One region of the Microbacterium longlingense genome, then DNA from elsewhere that is predicted to be linked to it. Evidence: predicted binding sites of a transcription regulator. Region 1 holds the regulator's gene; each other region holds the start of a gene.
What was found. The regulator LexA, encoded in region 1, represses DNA repair genes until DNA is damaged. The targets are predictions, from matches to a motif close to TCGAACANNTGTTCGA.
Positions count from the first base shown of each region.

Region 1 (5,709 bases):
CCTCGCTGCCGGCGCTCACCCGGAGGTGGCCGGGGATGCCGACATCGCGCACCAGGACTCCGCGGTCACGGAGTGCCTCCCACGTCGCCGCGGGGTCTGCCACGCCGCCGAAGAGCACGAAGTTCGTCCACGACGGCGCCGGAGCGTACCCCAGGGCCTCGAGAGTCGCGGTGATGCGATCGCGCTGCTCCACGATGTCGTCCACCATGCGCAGCATCGTCGGGGCGTTCCGGAGCGCGGCGACGGCAGCCGCCTGCGTCAGCGCACTCAGGTGGTACGGCAGGCGCACGAGTCGCAGGGCGTCGATGAATGCAGGATCGGCGGCGAGGTAGCCGACCCGGGCACCCGCGAACGCGAAGGCCTTGCTCATCGTGCGGGACACGGCCACGCGTGGCCGGCCGGCGAGCAACGTGATCGCCGAGGGGGCGTCCTGGGGAGCGAACTCCATATAGGCCTCATCGACGATCACGATCCCGCGCGCGGCGTCCGCCACGGCCTCGATCACGTCGAGGGGAAGCGGCGTACCGGTGGGGTTGTTCGGCGAGCAGAGCACGACGACATCGGGGTCCGCCGCGCGCAGCTGAGCGACCGCCTCGTCTGCGGTCAGCGTGTAGTCGGGGTGGCGGGTGCCTTCGATCCACCGGGCTCCCGTGCCGCGCGCGAGCAGCGGATACATCGAGTACGTTGGCCCGAACCCGAAGACCGTGCGGCCCGGCCCGGCGAACGCCTGAAAGACATGCTGGAGCACCTCATTCGAGCCGTTGCCCGCCCAGATCTGCTCCCGGCTCAGCCCGCCGCCGAGGTAGGCGGCGAGGGCGTCACGCAACTCGGTGAACTCGCGATCGGGGTAGCGGTTGACATCGCGCAGGGCCTTGGCGATGGCATCGAGGATGTCACCGGCGACCTCCTCGGGCACCGGATGCGTGTTCTCATTCACGTTGAGCGCGACCGGTACCGCTGCCTGCGGTGCGCCGTAGGGCTTCTGACCGCGCAGGTCGTCGCGAATGGGGAGGTCTTCGAAAGAAACAGCCACGCTGCAATCGTAGGACGTACCGCGCACCGACCGCCGCGGCGGTCATCGCGCGGCACGGCGCTCAGCGCTGCGCGTACTCCGCGGGGATCGCCAGCTCCTGGCCGATCATGATCGACCCGCCGTCGAGCTGGTTGAGCCGGATGATCGCGTCCACCACATCGCGAGGGTCGGCTGCCGGGGCAAGCTCCTCTGCGAGCGTCCAGAGCGTGTCGCCCGGCAGGACGACGACCGTCGCGAAGGACGCTGTGCTGGTTTCATCCGACGACGACGCCGCCGTCGCCCCGCCCAGGACCAGGCCGGCGGCGAGGGCAGCCACGACCGGCGCTGCGGCAAGACCCGCGAGCACGCGGCGCCCGCGGGTCGTGATGCGCAGACGGGTCGCGGGCGCGGTACGCGCGAACGCGGGCGCGCTCAGGGCCGGTGCGGTGATGCCGATGCTGCTCATGGGATGCTCCTTCGTCGAAGTCCGCGGGGCGGATGCCGTCTGACGAGACCGTGGTGCAGAGACGTCAGTTCGAGTGCCGAACTTCTGTTCCGAAGATATCTTCGATTTCGAACATCTGTCAAGGCTTCTGCCCACCCGGGCGCACCGGATAGCCAGACACGCTCGAACAGATATTCCGAAAGCACCGATGTCTTCGATACGGTTTCGATGAACGAAGCACACCACGGACCTCAGACATCGGGCCCGGCAGCCGCGAAGGACAGCGATGAGCGACACCGAAGACCTCCCCGTCGAGGCGGATCGATCCGCGGCTGCCGAGCAGGCGCCCACCCGGCGGCGGAAGACCCTGAGCCCCAAGCAGATGGCGATCCTCGAGGTCATCCAGCGCTCGATCGCCCTTCAGGGCTATCCGCCCAGCATGCGCGAGATCGGCGACGCGGTGGGCCTGAAGTCGCTCTCCAGCGTGACCCATCAGCTCGGTCAGCTCGAGCTGAGCGGCTATCTGCGCCGCGACCCCGGCAAGACCCGCGCGATGGAGGTGCTGATCGACCTCCCCGGCAGCGCGACCGAGAACCCGGCGGACTCCGCCCCGCCCGTGGGCGATGCGGCGCTCGTTCCGCTCGTGGGCCGCATCGCCGCCGGCGTGCCGATCACCGCGGAGCAGCAGGTGGAGGAGGTGTTCCCGCTCCCCCGGCAGCTCGTGGGCAAGGGCGACCTGTTCATGCTCAAGGTCTCCGGCGACTCGATGATCGACGCGGCCATCTGCGACGGCGACTGGGTGGTCGTGCGCTCGCAGAACACAGCCGAGAACGGCGATATCGTCGCGGCGATGCTCGACGACGAGGCGACCGTCAAGACCTTCCGCCAGCGCGACGGACACACGTGGCTGCTCCCCCGCAACTCCGCCTTCGAGCCGATCCTCGGCGATGACGCGACCGTGCTCGGCAAGGTCGTCGCGATCCTGCGCGCCGTCTGAGCACCGCAGGAACGGCGCACCGGAAACAGGCAGACAGCACCAGAACAGGCGGCTTTCGCCGGCATGTGCCTGTTCTGGTGCTGTCTGCCTGTTGTGGTGCGGCCGGGATCAGGCCGGCAGGTCCTCCCGGACGCGCCGGGTGGCCTCGACGATGTTGCGCAGCGATGCCGTGGTCTCGTCATAGCCGCGGGTCTTGAGGCCGCAGTCGGGGTTGACCCACAGCTGGCGCGTGGGGATCTCCGCCACCGCACGGCGCAGCAGCTCCTCCACCTCGTCTGTCGAGGGCACGCGCGGCGAGTGGATGTCGTACACCCCGGGGCCGATGCCGTGGTCGAAGCCCGCCTCCGAGATGTCGGAGACGACCTCCATGCGGCTGCGGGCCGCCTCGATCGAGGTCACATCGGCGTCGAGGGCGCGGATCGCATCGATCACCACGCCGAACTCCGAATAGCACAGGTGGGTGTGCACCTGCGTGGCCGCCGCAGCACCACCGGTGGCCAGGCGGAAGGAGTTCACCGACCAGTCCAGGTACGCCGGCTGGTCGGCCTTCTTCAGCGGCAGCAGCTCGCGCAGCGCCGGCTCGTCGACCTGGATCACGGCGATCCCGGCGGTCTCGAGGTCGGCGATCTCGTCGCGCAGCGCGAGGGCCACCTGGTTGGCGGTCTCGCCGAGCGGCTGGTCGTCACGCACGAACGACCAGGCGAGGATCGTGACCGGCCCGGTGAGCATCCCCTTGACAGGCCGCGGGGTGAGCGACTGCGCGTAAGACGACCACGCCACCGTCATCGGAGCAGGACGCGACACGTCGCCCCACAGGATCGACGGGCGCGTCGCGCGCGAGCCATACGACTGGACCCAGCCGTTCTCGGTGACCGCGAAGCCGTCCAGCAGCTCGGCGAAGTACTGCACCATGTCGTTGCGCTCCGGCTCCCCGTGCACGAGAACGTCGAGGTCGAGGCCCTCCTGCAGGCGGATGACCTGTTCGATCTCCTGCTTGAGGAAGCCGTCGTAGGCGTCGTTGTCGATCTCGCCGCGCGTGAAGCGCGCGCGGGCACGGCGGATCTCGCCGGTCTGCGGGAAGGAGCCGATCGTGGTGAGCGGCAGCGCGGGGAGGGCGAGCGCCTCCTCCTGCGCGGCGACGCGGGCGGCGTAGTCACCGCGGGCGAAGTCGTCTGCGGTGAGCGCTGCGGCGCGGTCCCGCACGGCACCGTCGCGCACCCCTGGTGCGCTCAGCCGGTCGGCCAGAGCGGCCGATGCGGCCTCCAGCTCCGCGGCGATCTCATCGCGCCCGGCGGCGAGACCGCGAGCGAGGCCGACCACCTGCACGACCTTCTGATCGGCGAACGCCAGCCAGGACGCCAGCCGCGGATCGAGCGACGGCTCGTCCTCGACGTCGTGGGGCACGTGCAGGAGAGAGGTCGAGGTGGCCGCCGCGACCGCGGCCGCGCCCAGGCCGCGCAGCGCCTCCAGCCGATCGAAGGCAGCGGAGAGGTCGCCGCGCCAGATGTTGTGCCCGTCGACGACGCCACCCACGAGCGTCTTGCCTGCCAGGCCGGGGGCGGGTGCCGGCACGTCTCCGCGGACGAGGTCGACCGCGATCGCCTCGATCGGCGCGGCGGCGAGCACGGCGAAGGTGTCGCCCAGCGCTGCGTACGGTGCTGCCACCAGGATCTCCGGGCGATCGGAGACGCCGCCCAGCACGGCGTAGGCGCGCTCTGCGGCGGCGGCGAGGGCGGCACGCGAAGCCGGCAGCGACTCACTGACCAGCGCGGGCTCGTCGAGCTGCACCCACGCCGCTCCGGCGGCGCGCAGGCGGCCGAGCAGCTCGGTGTAGACCGGCAGCAGATCGTCGAGGCGGGTGAGCGGGTCAAAGCCGGCGGGCGCGTCGTCCGACGCCTTGGCCAGAGCCAGCAGCGTGACAGGGCCGACGATGACCGGGCGCGTCACGTACCCGGCCTCTGCGGCCTCGACCACCTGGCGGACGATGCGGTCGTTCGAGAGCGAGAACGCCGTCTCCGGGCCGATCTCCGGAACGAGGTAGTGGTAGTTGGAGTCGAACCACTTGGTCATCTCCAGAGGAGCCCGGTCCCCCTCGCCGCGCGCGATCGTGAAGTACGCGGGGAGGCCGATCGAACCGTCCTCCGCGCGCAGATCGGCGAACCGGGTCGGGATCGCCCCGACGGTCACCGCGGCGTCGAGCACCTGGTCGTAGAAGGAGAACGACTCCGGCACGGCCGAGTCTGTCGCGCCGAGGCCGAGCTCGACCAGACGTGCCCGGGTGGCCGCGCGCAGGTCTGCCGCGGTGCCCTCCAGCTCTGCCTCATCGATCTTGCCGGCCCAGAACGCCTCGACGGCACGCTTGAGCTCGCGGCGCCGCCCGATGCGGGGGTAGCCGAGGATGGTTCCGGCGGGGAACGCGGTCATGGTGTTTCCTTTCACGTGCGACGGGCAGCCCGCGGGGCTGGCACGTCTGCGCGATGTTGCGGTCTGGCTGGGGTCTACGGGGCTGCGGGGACCGGCGTCACGCCGGCCTCGGCGAGAACGGCGAGCACCGTCTCGTGCTGGTTGAAGGCATACAGGTGCACGCCGGGCGCGCCGCCGTCGACCAGCTCGCGTGCGAGCCGGGCGGCGTGCCCGATGCCGATCTCGGTGCGGCCCTGGACGGTCGGCTCGACCTCGAGGGCGATGGAAAGCTCAGCGGGGCTTTCCTCACCGCTCAGCTCCAGCACCCGTGTGAGGCGCTGGGGCGAGGTGATCGGCATGATGCCGGGGAGGATCGGGATGGTGACCCCCGCGGCACGCGAACGATCCACGAACGAGAAGTAGTCGTCAGCGTGGAAGAACAGCTGGGTGATGGCGAAGGTGGCGCCGGCGGCCTGTTTGGCCAGGAGCGCCTCGATGTCCTGGTGGCGGTGGACCGAACGCGGGTGCCCGTTGGGGAAGGCCGCGACGGAGATGTTGACGCGGCGGCCCGGGGCGATGCGTGCCGCGTCCGGATGCCCCGGAACCGGTGATTCCTCGTAGGGCTCGCGCTCCGCCTGCACGCGGTCGATCAGCTGCACGAGCTGCGCTGCGCTCTCGAGATCGCCGAGGAAGGGCTCGTCCTGCCCCGTCGGGGGATCGCCGCGCAACGCGAGGAAGTTCAGGATGCCGGCATCGAGGAACTCCCGGATCAGGGCGGTGGCACCCGCGTAGGTGTTGCCGACGCAGGTGAGGTGGGCCAGGGGCTCGACGTCGGTGTGCTCACGGATGAAG
Region 1 covers NZ_JBYRJA020000006.1:230,309-236,017, reverse strand. Annotated here, with positions in the region: gene AC3RXY_RS10825 (histidinol-phosphate transaminase) at 1-1,033, opposite strand, end outside; gene AC3RXY_RS10820 (LysM peptidoglycan-binding domain-containing protein) at 1,095-1,478, opposite strand; gene lexA (transcriptional repressor LexA) at 1,744-2,454, shown strand; gene metE (5-methyltetrahydropteroyltriglutamate--homocysteine S-methyltransferase) at 2,563-4,878, opposite strand; gene AC3RXY_RS10805 (methylenetetrahydrofolate reductase) at 4,953-5,709, opposite strand, start outside.

Region 2 (5,709 bases), on a different contig from region 1:
TGCCGGCGAGGAAGAGCACGGGTGTCGGGGCGAGCAGCGCGAGGTTCACCGGCCCGGTGAGCCCGGTGACCAGGTCGAAGTTCATGGCGATCAGGACGAAGCCGGTGAGGAGCCCGAGCGCGCCGAGGCCGGGTGCGACGAGCACCCGCCACGGGCTGTGACCGCGACGATCCCGGAGGAAGAAGCCCACCACCGCGATAGCCGCCACCGCCTGGGCGAAGACTAGCCCCGCGACCCCGATCGCGTACACCGGCAGCGCGAAGCCGAGGAACGGGTCGGCCCCGCTGGCGAGGGTGACGATGATCGCGATGAGGGAGATGGTGGAGACCCCCAGGCTGGCGTGGTGCGGCGCCTGGGTCTGCGGATGGGTCTGCGCCAGCCAGGAAGGCAGCAGGCGTTCACGGCCGAGCGCGAACAGATAGCGCGACGCGGCGTTGTGGAAGGCCAGAAGACAGGCGAAGAAGCTCGTGACGATGAGCACCCGCATCGTGATCGAGGCCCATGCGCCCAGATAGGCGTCGCCGGCGTGGAACACCATGTCCTGGAAGTCGTCCTGCATCGCGAGCTGCAGCACGCCCTCCACGCCGAACGCGACGGTGAGCACCCAGAAGGTGAACGCGTAGAAGGCGCCGAGGAAGCCGATGGAGATATAGGTGGCCGCCGGCACGGTGCGCTGCGGGTCCTTCGCCTCCTCGGTGTAGATGGCGGTGCTCTCGAACCCGAGATACGCCCCGAACCCGAACACGAACAGCGCGCCGCTGCCGGCGGCGAAGAACACGTTCTCCGGCGCGAACGACGCGAAGGAGATCGGCTCCGGCCCGCCCTGCACCAGCACCGCGATCGCCAGGATCAGCAGGATCCCGACCTCGGCGGTGAGCAGCACGGCGAGCACCCGCGCCCCCACATCGATCTTGCGGTAGCCGAGGAAGCTCGTGATCAGAAAGGCGAGGAAGGCGTACAGCGTCCACGGCAGGTGGATGTCGAACAGTGCGGCGAAGGTCATCTCGCCGAAGAAGCCGACGAACCCGTAGAAGCAGATGCACAGGGCGACGTAGGAGAAGATCGTCACGAAGACGATCCCGATGCCCACCGGCTTGCCGAGACCGCGGGCGCCGTAGACGTAGAACGCGCCGGTGTTGCGGACGTATCGGGTCATCGCGGTGAACCCGCATGCGAACAGCATGAGCACGATGCCGCTGGCGAGCATCGCACCCGGGCCGCCGATTCCCGCGAGACGGAAGTCGGTCGCCGCGGCGCTGGCGACGACGGTCAGCGGTGCGGCGGCGGAGACGACGAAGAACACGATCGCCCACACGCCGAGGCGCCGCTGGGCGAGGGTCGTCGTGGTCGTGGTGGGCGCTGTCTGCGGACGGGCGGGCGATGGATTCGACTGAGACATCTGTGGCTCCGGAATCGAGGGTGTCTTGTGCGACGGTGCATGCAGCCGGATGAGCTGTACTTGAACAGGGAGTCAAGGACGAGTTTGCGCCAAAGTCAAGCTATTTTGAGGAATCAGTGCTAGAAAGCTGAACAGGCGTTCATGAAATAACGGAGGGAGCATCATGGGGTCATCCACGCGGAATGCCGCGCGACCGCAACGCCCAGCGGCCGTGCAGCGGGCGCGGGATCTGGGGATTCCGTTCGCGGGGGAGCCCGGCCGGTTCGGCGCGATCACCGATGTGCCCGGCGTCGCGGTGGGCTATCGCACGTTGATCGAGGCGGACGGTCGCGAGGCCGTGCGCAGCGGGGTGACCGTGATCCTCCCCCGGGGGAGATCCGGGGTGGGGGAGCCCTGCGCTGCGGCCGTGCACTCGTTCAACGGCAACGGAGAGCTGACGGGGCGGGCGTGGATCGATGAGTCTGGCTCCGTGTCGATGCCGATCGGCATCACCAGTTCCCATGCCGTCGGGGCCGTGCACAGCGGCATCGACGCATGGGTGGCGCGGACTGCGCCGCGGGTCGCCACGCAGTGGATGCTCCCGGTGGTCGGCGAGACCTGGGACGGATACCTGCACGACATCAACGGCGGGCACATCACACCCGTGCACGCCCAGCAGGCGCTGGACGCCGCGACCGACGGTGCGCTCGCGGAGGGCAACGTCGGGGGCGGCGCGGGGATGAACTGCTACGGCTTCAAGGGCGGCACCGGCACGTCGTCGCGGGTCGTCCGCTACGGCGCAGACGCCTACACGGTGGGCGTGCTGATTCAGGCGAACTTCGGATCCCGCGAGGAGCTGCGGCTGCTGGGCGTGCCGATCGGGGCGCTGTCGGCAGCGCCGAACCCGATGGGGGAGAGCGACTGGATCGGGCAGGAGCGGCGCGCGGCGCCCGCCGGGGCCGGGTCGGCGATCGTGGTCATCGCGACCGACGCACCGCTGCTGCCCGGGCAGTGCGCGGCCCTCGCGCGGCGCGGCGCGCTGGGCCTGGGCCGGACCGGAACCGCGGGCAGCCACTTCTCGGGAGACATCATGCTCGCCTTCTCCACGGCCAACCGTGGCGCGCTGACGTCGGTGTTCCCTGACGACGAGCATGCCGGGTACGAGAGCCTGCGCTTCATCCCCTGGGGGCGGATCGATCCCTTGCTCACCGCCGTCGTGGAGGCGGTCGACGAAGCCGTCTGGAACGCCCTCGTCGCGGCGCAGGACATGACCGGACGGGACGGCCACCACAGCCCAGCCCTGCCGCACGACGAGATCCGGCGGGTCATCGCAGAAGCCGGAGCGCGCTGAGCCCGCCTCCGCCTCGCCGGATCTCTTCTGGGCGTCTGGGTATCTGGGTATCTGGGTGTCTGCGGATGGGCGGGCAGGCTCCGCCGCGCGGTGCCCTGCCCGCCCTCAGACGCTGAGACGGGACGGGTGCAGGGTGCGCGCGTAGTCCTCCTTGAAGACGGCGAGGTGCAGCCATCCCTCAACCGCCGAGACGCCGGGAATGCTCCGCAGGCGCTCCAGGCTGGCGTAGAGAGCGCCCGCCGATGGCTCGACGAGGGTGGCGACGACGTCGAAGCGTCCGAGGGTGCGCGCCGCGAAGTCCACGCCGCGATCGGCGCGCAGCGCCTCGATCACCGCGTCGTCGGAGGCCAGGGTGAGCCCGATGCCCATCGACAGCTGTCGGTGGGTGAGGCCGCGCCCCTCGACCGCGCTGATCTTGATCACACCGGCGTCGCGGAGCTTCTGCACCCGCGCAGTCACGGCGGAGGGGGAGAGCCGCACCGCGTCGCCGAGAGCGCGGAAGCTCGCGCGCCCGTCGCGCTGCAGATGCTCGATGAGGGCCTCGTCCAGCTCGTCGAGGGTGACGTCGCCGTGATAGTCCGAGATGTAGAGGCCCTTGAGGATGCTCGCGTAGATCACCGTGCTGATGCCGGAGACGCCATCGACCGCCCGGATGTGCTCGAGCACATCGTGCAACTCGGTCGTCGAGCCCAGTCGCACCTCGGTGACCAGCTGGTGCGCGCCGCCGACGGCCGAGACGAACACGGTCTCGCCCCGATCGCGCAGGTAGCCGGCGATCGGCTCGACAGGTCCCGCGGCGCGGATCGAGACGTGGGCGAGCACGTGTTGACCGAGGAAGGCGGGGTCGACCGCCGCGACGACGCGAACGCTGCGCTCGGCGAGCATCGTACGCAGCCGGTCGGCGACGACCGCGCGGGAGTGCCCGAGGCGTTCGGCGAGGGCCCGCACGCTGATCCGCCCGTCCTCCTGCAGGGCGCGGATGAGCTCGGCGTCGAAATCCATGGTGCCTCCCGAGAAAACCGAGATACCGGGAAGTGACATCCCGATCCTGCAGAAATCATGGCACAGGCGCCATGCGGGGGCGACTCCGGCGCATCCTGCGCACACAAGCGAACAATACCCGCGTCAGCACGTCATGCTGCTGGAGTTCTGCTCTTGACGCTCTGGTCGGCCGAGCCCTAATCTCCATCGAGATTCGACGAAGAACTGGAGCATCCTGATGAGTGAGAACGTCGGCCCCATTGACGCCTCGGTGAACCCGCGCTACTCCGGGCTCGCGACCTTCGCCCGCCTGCCTCGCATCGAGGACGTGCCCCGCGCCGACATCGCCGTCGTCGGGATCCCGTTCGACTCCGGGGTGAGCTACCGGCCGGGCACCCGGTTCGGGCCGTCGCACGTGCGGGAGTCGTCGCGACTGCTGCGCCCCTACAACCCGGCGCAGGATGTCTCGCCGTTCGCGATCGCGCAGGTCGTGGACGCCGGCGACATCCCGGTCAACCCCTTCGACATCTCCGCCGCCGTCGATGAGGTCGAGCGTGCCGTCACCGCACTGGGCGAGCAGGCGCAGCGGATCGTCACCATCGGCGGAGACCACACCATCGCGCTGCCGCTGCTGCGCGTCGCCGCCGCAGCGCACGGGCCGGTCGCCGTGCTGCACTTCGACGCGCACCTCGACACCTGGGACACCTATTTCGGCGCTCCGATCACGCACGGCACCCCGTTCCGACGTGCCAGCGAAGAGGGTCTGATCGACCTCACCGCGAGCTGCCACGTCGGCACTCGCGGGCCGTTGTACGCCAAGCAGGACCTCGAGGACGATGCGCGCCTCGGGTTCTCGATCGTCTCGAGCGAGTACATCGAGGAGCACGGCGTCGATGCGGGCATCCAGCGGATCCTGCAGCGGGTCGGCGACAAGCCGCTCTACGTGTCGATCGACATCGACGTGCTCGACCCGGCGCACGCTCCCGGAACGGGGACGCCGGAGGCCGGCGGCCTCACGAGCCGTGAGCTGCTGCGCATCCTGCGCGCGCTCGCCGGGCGGAACATCGTCGGCGCCGACGTCGTGGAGGTCTCCCCGGCATACGATCACGCGCAGATGACCGGCATCGCGGCCAGCCATGTCGTCTACGAGCTGGTGAGCCTCCTCGCCGCCCAGATCGACACCGCGAGGGCCTGAGTCATGCCCTCCCGCAACGGCGGCGACGTCGTGGTCGAGACGCTGGCCGCGCTCGGCGTCACCCATATCTTCGGCATCCCCGGACAGCATGCGCTGGGCCTGTTCGACGCGATCCGGCGCAGTGATCTCACCTTCGTCAGCTCGCGGGTGGAGAACAACTCCGCCTTCGAAGCCGATGGATACGCGCGGGCCACCGGCCGCCCGGCCGTGCTGTTCGTCTCGACGGGGCCGGGGGCGCTCACCGCGCTGGGCGCGCTCCAGGAGCCATACGCCACGTGCGTGCCGATCATCGTGATCAGCGCGCAGGTGCCCCAGCGTGGTCTGGGCGCACGCAAGAACGGGCTGCTGCACCAGCTCGACGATCAGCAGCGCAGCGCGCAGAACGTCACCAAGAGCACCGCCGTCGTCCGCGACGCCGCACACATCCCGAGTGCGATCGCGGACGCGTGGGCGCTCGCCCAGACGGTCCCGGCCGGCCCGGTCTGGGTGGAGATCCCGCAGGACGTGCTGCTGGACCCCGTCACCGTTCCCCCGGTGCGCGATATCGCCGTGACGATCACGCCACGGGCGCCGCGCGCAGAGCTCGTCGCGGAGGCCGCCCGGCTGCTGGCCGGCGCCGCGCGGCCGGTGATCCTCGCGGGCGGCGGCGTTCGTCGATCCGCCACAGGGCAGCGGGAGCTGGTGCGGGTCGCCGAGGCGATCGGGGCACCGGTGGTCTCCACCGTCGGCGGCAAGGGAGCCATCCCGTTCACGCATCCGCTGTCTGCGGCGAGCTGGATCGAGGACCGCTTCACCACAGACCTG
Region 2 covers NZ_JBYRJA020000010.1:3,648-9,356, forward strand. Annotated here, with positions in the region: gene AC3RXY_RS13505 (APC family permease) at 1-1,399, opposite strand, end outside; gene AC3RXY_RS13510 (DmpA family aminopeptidase) at 1,563-2,729, shown strand; gene AC3RXY_RS13515 (Lrp/AsnC family transcriptional regulator) at 2,835-3,731, opposite strand; gene speB (agmatinase) at 3,949-4,905, shown strand; gene AC3RXY_RS13525 (thiamine pyrophosphate-binding protein) at 4,909-5,709, shown strand, end outside.
Region 2: the regulator LexA is predicted to act here: its motif matches at 1,527-1,542, upstream of AC3RXY_RS13510 (DmpA family aminopeptidase).

Region 3 (5,709 bases), on a different contig from region 1:
GCTCGCGGGAGCGGCGCTCGGCGTCGCACCGCTCGTGCTCTGGCTGCTCGACCCGGCGGCCGAGCTCACCCTCATCGACGGCCTGATCGCGGGCATCGGCGTTGCGGCCACCGTCTGGGCGGCGCTGGTCCTCTGGCAGCTGCACCGCACCGGGCATCGGCTCGTGCGTTCCACTGCGTGGTGGGCGAGCATCCTGGACGAACCGATCGCCGCCCCTGCCCCCGGGCCGCTGCTGCTGCGGTCCGTATCCGCTCTGATCGCGGCTCTGATCGCGATCGTCGCCCTGGTCGGCCTCGCCCAGCCCGCTCTGCTCGGCGGCCTGCTGCCTGGCGTCCTGCCGGTCTGGGCTGCGGCCGGTGCGCTCTGCGCTGCCGGTCAGCTCGGCGGCGTGCTGCGCGCCCGCCGCGCCACGGCCGTGTCGGCAGCTCCCGCCGCCCGCCCGGCGGGCGCGCGGCGTCCCGGTGCCGTTCTCGCACGATAGCCCGCCGTCGTCCGGGCCCGCACCCGTCGGAACGGCTCCGGACCCGTCAGAACAGGGTGGGCACTGGCGCGCTCTCCGCCGCCAGGCCGGGCGCCGCCGCGGAGCTGCGCTCGCCCCGCAACGGCCCGGCGTGCGCTATGGGGTCGCCACCGCGGCGCTCGAGTCCGTGCACGCGCAGCAGGGGGCGTACGCGCCGTCCCAGCCACTGCCGGTACTCCTTCGGGGCCTCTGACGATGCCCCCGGGTAGAGATGCCGGTAGGACGAGAGCAGGTCTGGACGGTGCTGCGATAGCCACTGCAGGAACCACGGCTTGACCCCGGGGCGCAGGTGCAGGGCGCCGTAGACGACGTGATCGGCGCCCGCGGCGGCGATGCGTCCCAGCGCCCGGTCGATCGCCGCGACCGAGTCGGTGAGATGGGGGAGGATCGGCATCAGGAACACACCGACGCGGAACCCGGCATCGCTGAGTACGCGCACCGTGTCGAGGCGCGCCTGAGCGGTGGGGGTGCCCGGTTCGATCGCGCGCTGCAGGTCTTCGTCGAAGACCGCGATCGACAGCTGCACGTCGACCGGGACCTGCTCGGCCGCGGCGGTCAGCTCGGGGATGTCGCGGCGGATGAGGGTGCCCTTGGTCAGGATCGACAGCGGCGTGCCGGACGCCGCGAGCGCCCGGATGATGTCCGGCATGAGCCGGTACCGCCCCTCGGCGCGTTGATACGGGTCGGTGTTGGTGCCCAAGGCCACGGTCTCTCGCTGCCAGGAGGACCGCCGCAGCTCGCGCTCGAGAACCTCGACCACGTTGACCTTCACGACCACCTGCGAGTCGAAGTCCCGCCCCGCATCGAGCTCGAGGTAGGTGTGCGTGCCGCGCGCGAAGCAGTAGACGCACGCATGACTGCACCCGCGATAGGGGTTGATCGTCCACGCGAAGGGCATGCGCGAGGCGCCGGGGACGTGGTTCAGGGCCGACTTGGCCAGCACTTCGTGGAACGTCACGCCGGCGAACTCCGGTGTCTGCACGGAGCGGACGAAGCCGGAGCGCTCCTCGAAGCCGGGCAGCGCCGCCGTATCCGCCTGATCGATCCGTTGCCCGTGCCACCTCATGCATCGAGTCGAACATAGCTCCGAGAGAACTGTCAAGAAAATCCGGAGATATATTCGATATCCGATGCGTCCCCGATCGGACCCAGTGTCGCCTAGACTGTGACTCGATCTCACAATCCGCTCGCACGGCGTCGCCGCGGAGCACGCTCTGGCAAGGAGGCCTGTATGGAACGGGACATCTACGACGAGGATCACGACGCCTTCCGGGGCATGGTCCGAGAGTTCATCGAGCGCTACGTCAGCAACGAGAAGCGCGACGCGTGGGACGCGGCCGGTGAGATCGACCGCGAGACGATGCTCGCCGCGGGCGAGGCTGGCCTCATCGGGCTCTCCGTCCCCGAGGAGTTCGGCGGCGCCGGCATGCTGCAGGACTACCGTTTCCGCGCGATCGTCAACGAAGAGGTCATCGGCGCGGGTGCCGGCTCCCTGGCGGGCGCCTTCGGCATCCAGGACGACCTCGCCGTCCCCTACATCGCGCACATGGGCACCCCGGAGCAGAAGGCGAAGTGGCTTCCGCGCATGGCGACCGGCGAGGTGCTCGGCGCGCTCGCGATGACCGACCCCGGCGCGGGCAGCGACCTGCGCGGTGTGAAGACCAACGCCAAGAAGGTCGACGGCGGGTACATCGTCAACGGCGCCAAGACGTTCATCTCCTCTGGCTCGACGGCCGATGTCGTGGTCACCTTCGTCAAGACTGGCGAGGGCAACCGCCCCGACGCGTTCAGCCTGCTCCTCATCGAGAAGGGCATGGAGGGCTTCGACCAGGGCAAGAAGCTCGACAAGATGGGCTTCCACGGCTGGGACACCGCTGAGCTCAGCTTCAGCGATGTCTTCGTCCCCGAGGAGAACCTCATCGGAGGCAAGGAGGGCCTCGGCTTCATCCAGCTGATGATGAACCTGCCCCTCGAGCGCCTGTCGATCGGCGTCGCTGCCGCGGCCGCCGCGCAGGCCGCCCTCGACTGGACCGTCGCCTACACCAAGGACCGCGAGGCCTTCGGCGAGCGGATCGTCGATTTCCAGAACACGCGTTTCCGTCTCGCCGACATGGCCGCCACCGTCGACGCGATGTGGGCGTACATCGATCGCGCGATGCTCGCCTACAAGGACAGCAAGCTGACCGCCGAGGACGCCGCGAAGGTGAAGTTCTGGGCGACGGAGCGCGAGTGGGAGGTCCTCGACACGGGCGTGCAGCTCCACGGCGGCTACGGCTACATCATGGAGTACCCGATCGCGCGCGCCTTCACGGACGCCCGCGTGCACCGCATCTACGGCGGCACCAACGAGATCATGCGCGACATCGTCGGTCGTCAGATCGCGGGCAAGCGGGGCTGACACCCTGCTCGATGCTCTTCCGATGGCGCCAGGTCCTCCTGGTGCCATCGGCCTTTCCTGGTGGGTCGTGGCGGGGCGGGCCGTGACCGCTTCGCCGCCCGGCGCGGGCTGAGCGCGCGGATCAGATGCGGCGGTGGCGCGGCAGCAGCCGCACGCCGGGGAGCGGGGGCGCCGGGACGCGCTCCGCGCCGTGGCCCGGCACATGGCCGAAGCGGGCGGTGTCTGCCTCCCAGTCCTCGCGGGCACGGGCGATCTCCTCGTGCGTGCGGGCGGCGAAGTTCCACCACATCACCAGATCCTCGGCGAAGGGCTCTCCGCCGAGGAGGAAGAGCGTCGCGCCCTCCTCGCTGATCACCTCCACGCGGTCGCGGGAGTCGCCGAGGAACAGCAGGTCGCCCTCGTTCAGCGGTTCGGCCGCCACATGGGCCTCGCCGGAGACGAGCAGGACCGCGTGCTCCCACGCCGTGTGCAGCGGCAGCAGCACCCGGGAACCGGGGGCGAGCGCGATCTCGGCGCCGACGATCGGGGTGTGCACGGTGGCGGGGGAGCGGACCCCGGCGAACGCGCCAAGCACCACGGTGGCCGTCGCGGGCGGGCCGTCCTGCGCGGGCAGCTCGACGCGCGGCAGATCGTCGTGCTGCTCGAACGACGGCGCGCCCTGGCAGGCCTCCTCGGGAAGCGCCACCCAGAACTGCAGGGCGTCGAGCGGGACCTCCGCCTCGCCGACGGAGTACTCGGAGTGCGCGATCCCGCGGCCGGCGGTCATGAGGTTCAGGGCGCCGCGGCGGAGCGTCACGTCGCTGCCGACGGTGTCGCGATGGCGGATCTCGCCGACGAGCGGCCAGGTGACCGTCTGCAATCCGATGTGCGGATGCGGTTCCACGCGCATCCGCACCCGGTCGGGGCCGAAGCGGTCGAGGAAACACCACGCTCCGACGGTGGGCAGGTCGCGGCTGGGCAGCGTGCGGCGCACGTCCATCGCGCGGACCCCGCCGAGCGGCACCGTGCGCGGCGCCAGCATCACCGACCGCGGGCCGTGCACGGCCTACTCCGCGCCGCGGTCCGGCCAGCGCACGGCGACGCCGTCCATCGGGTGCTCGCGCAGGTACTTCTCCACGTACGGGCAGAGGGGGACGAGGGTCTCTCCGGTCGATGCGCCGTCGGCGAGGGCGAACGCGGCCAGGCGGCCCGCGATGCCCTGCCCCTGGAACGCGGGGAAGACCTCGGTGTGGGTGTAGCGCAGTTCGCCGTCGGCGTGGACGACGTCGATGAACCCCGCCAGCTCCCCGTCCGAGAACGCCTCGTAGCGGGATGCGTCGTCGTCGCGGTTCACGGTGATCTCGGGCATGAGGCCTCCTCGCATCGGTGGGTGTGATGCCAGGCTACGCCCGCCAGAACGCCGCGGCTCCGTCATTCCTGCGGCGCTCTCCGGCCCGAGCTGCGGGTGCGCCCATCGTCCGCTGCGGGAGCGCGGGGGCATCGGCGTCGGATGGGCTGGCTACGCTGGATGGATGCCGCACGACAGCCCCGCTGGGCCTCCCGCCGATCCGTGGGCCGACGCCCACCCCGCCGGTGACCCGTGGGACGACGTGCCCCCCGAAGACCCGTGGGGGGATGAACCGTGGCCGGCGGAACCCCCCGCCGACGCGGACTTCGCCGGCGGCGGAGGTGCGCCCTGGCCGGAGGACGCCGGCGGCGCCCGGGGTGCGGCTGCCGCGCCGCCCGTCGCTCCGGCGGCCGCGCCGTCGCGCTACGCCACGCCGGCGGAGGCGCTGCGCACGGTCTACGGCTACGAGGCGTTCCGCGGCGACCAGGCCGAGATCGTCGATCACGTCGTCGCGGGCGGCGACGCGATCGTGCTCATGCCCACCGGCGGTGGCAAGAGCCTGTGCTACCAGATCCCCGCACTCGTGCGCGAGGGCACCGGCCTGGTCGTCTCCCCGCTGATCGCGCTCATGCACGACCAGGTCGACGCCCTCCGCGCCAATGGCGTGCGGGCGGCCTACCTCAACTCCACCCAGTCGGCGGCGGAGCGCGCTCAGGTCGAGCGCGACTATCTCGCCGGCGAGCTGGATCTGATCTACGTCGCCCCGGAACGCCTGTCCAACCCCGGCACGCTCGCGCTGCTCAAGCGGGGGGCGCTGAGCGTCGTCGCGATCGACGAGGCGCACTGCGTCTCGCAGTGGGGCCACGATTTCCGTCCCGACTACCTCACCCTCGGCGACCTGCCGCAGCACTTCCCCGGCGTCCCCCGGATGGCGCTCACCGCCACGGCCACGGCCGAGACCCACCGCGAGATCACCGAGCGCCTGCATCTCGAGCGGGCGCGGCACTTCGTCGCGAGCTTCGATCGGCCCAACATCCAGTACCGCATCGACCCGAAGGTCGACGTGCGGCGCCAGCTCATCTCCTTCATCCGCACGCAGGGGGAGGGGGCAGCTGGCATCGTCTACGCGCTGAGTCGTTCCTCGGTCGAGCAGACCGCCGAGTACCTGCGCGGCGAGGGAATCGACGCGATCCCGTATCACGCGGGGCTCGACGCCGGCGTGCGGGCGGCGCATCAGGCGCGGTTCCTGCGCGAGGAGGGCGTGGTCGTCGTGGCGACGATCGCGTTCGGCATGGGAATCGACAAGCCGGACGTGCGCTTCGTCGCCCACATCGATCTGCCGAAGTCCGTCGAGGGCTACTACCAGGAGACCGGCCGCGCCGGCCGCGACGGCGAGCCCTCCGTCGCGTGGATGGCGTACGGTCTTGGCGACGTGGTGCAGCAGCGCCGCTTCATCCAGCAGGG
Region 3 covers NZ_JBYRJA020000001.1:569,111-574,819, reverse strand. Annotated here, with positions in the region: gene AC3RXY_RS02660 (hypothetical protein) at 1-481, shown strand, start outside; gene AC3RXY_RS02655 (Rv2578c family radical SAM protein) at 528-1,586, opposite strand; gene AC3RXY_RS02650 (acyl-CoA dehydrogenase family protein) at 1,752-2,918, shown strand; gene AC3RXY_RS02645 (pirin family protein) at 3,040-3,960, opposite strand; gene AC3RXY_RS02640 (GNAT family N-acetyltransferase) at 3,964-4,266, opposite strand; gene recQ (DNA helicase RecQ) at 4,430-5,709, shown strand, end outside.
Region 3: the regulator LexA is predicted to act here: its motif matches at 1,629-1,644, upstream of AC3RXY_RS02655 (Rv2578c family radical SAM protein).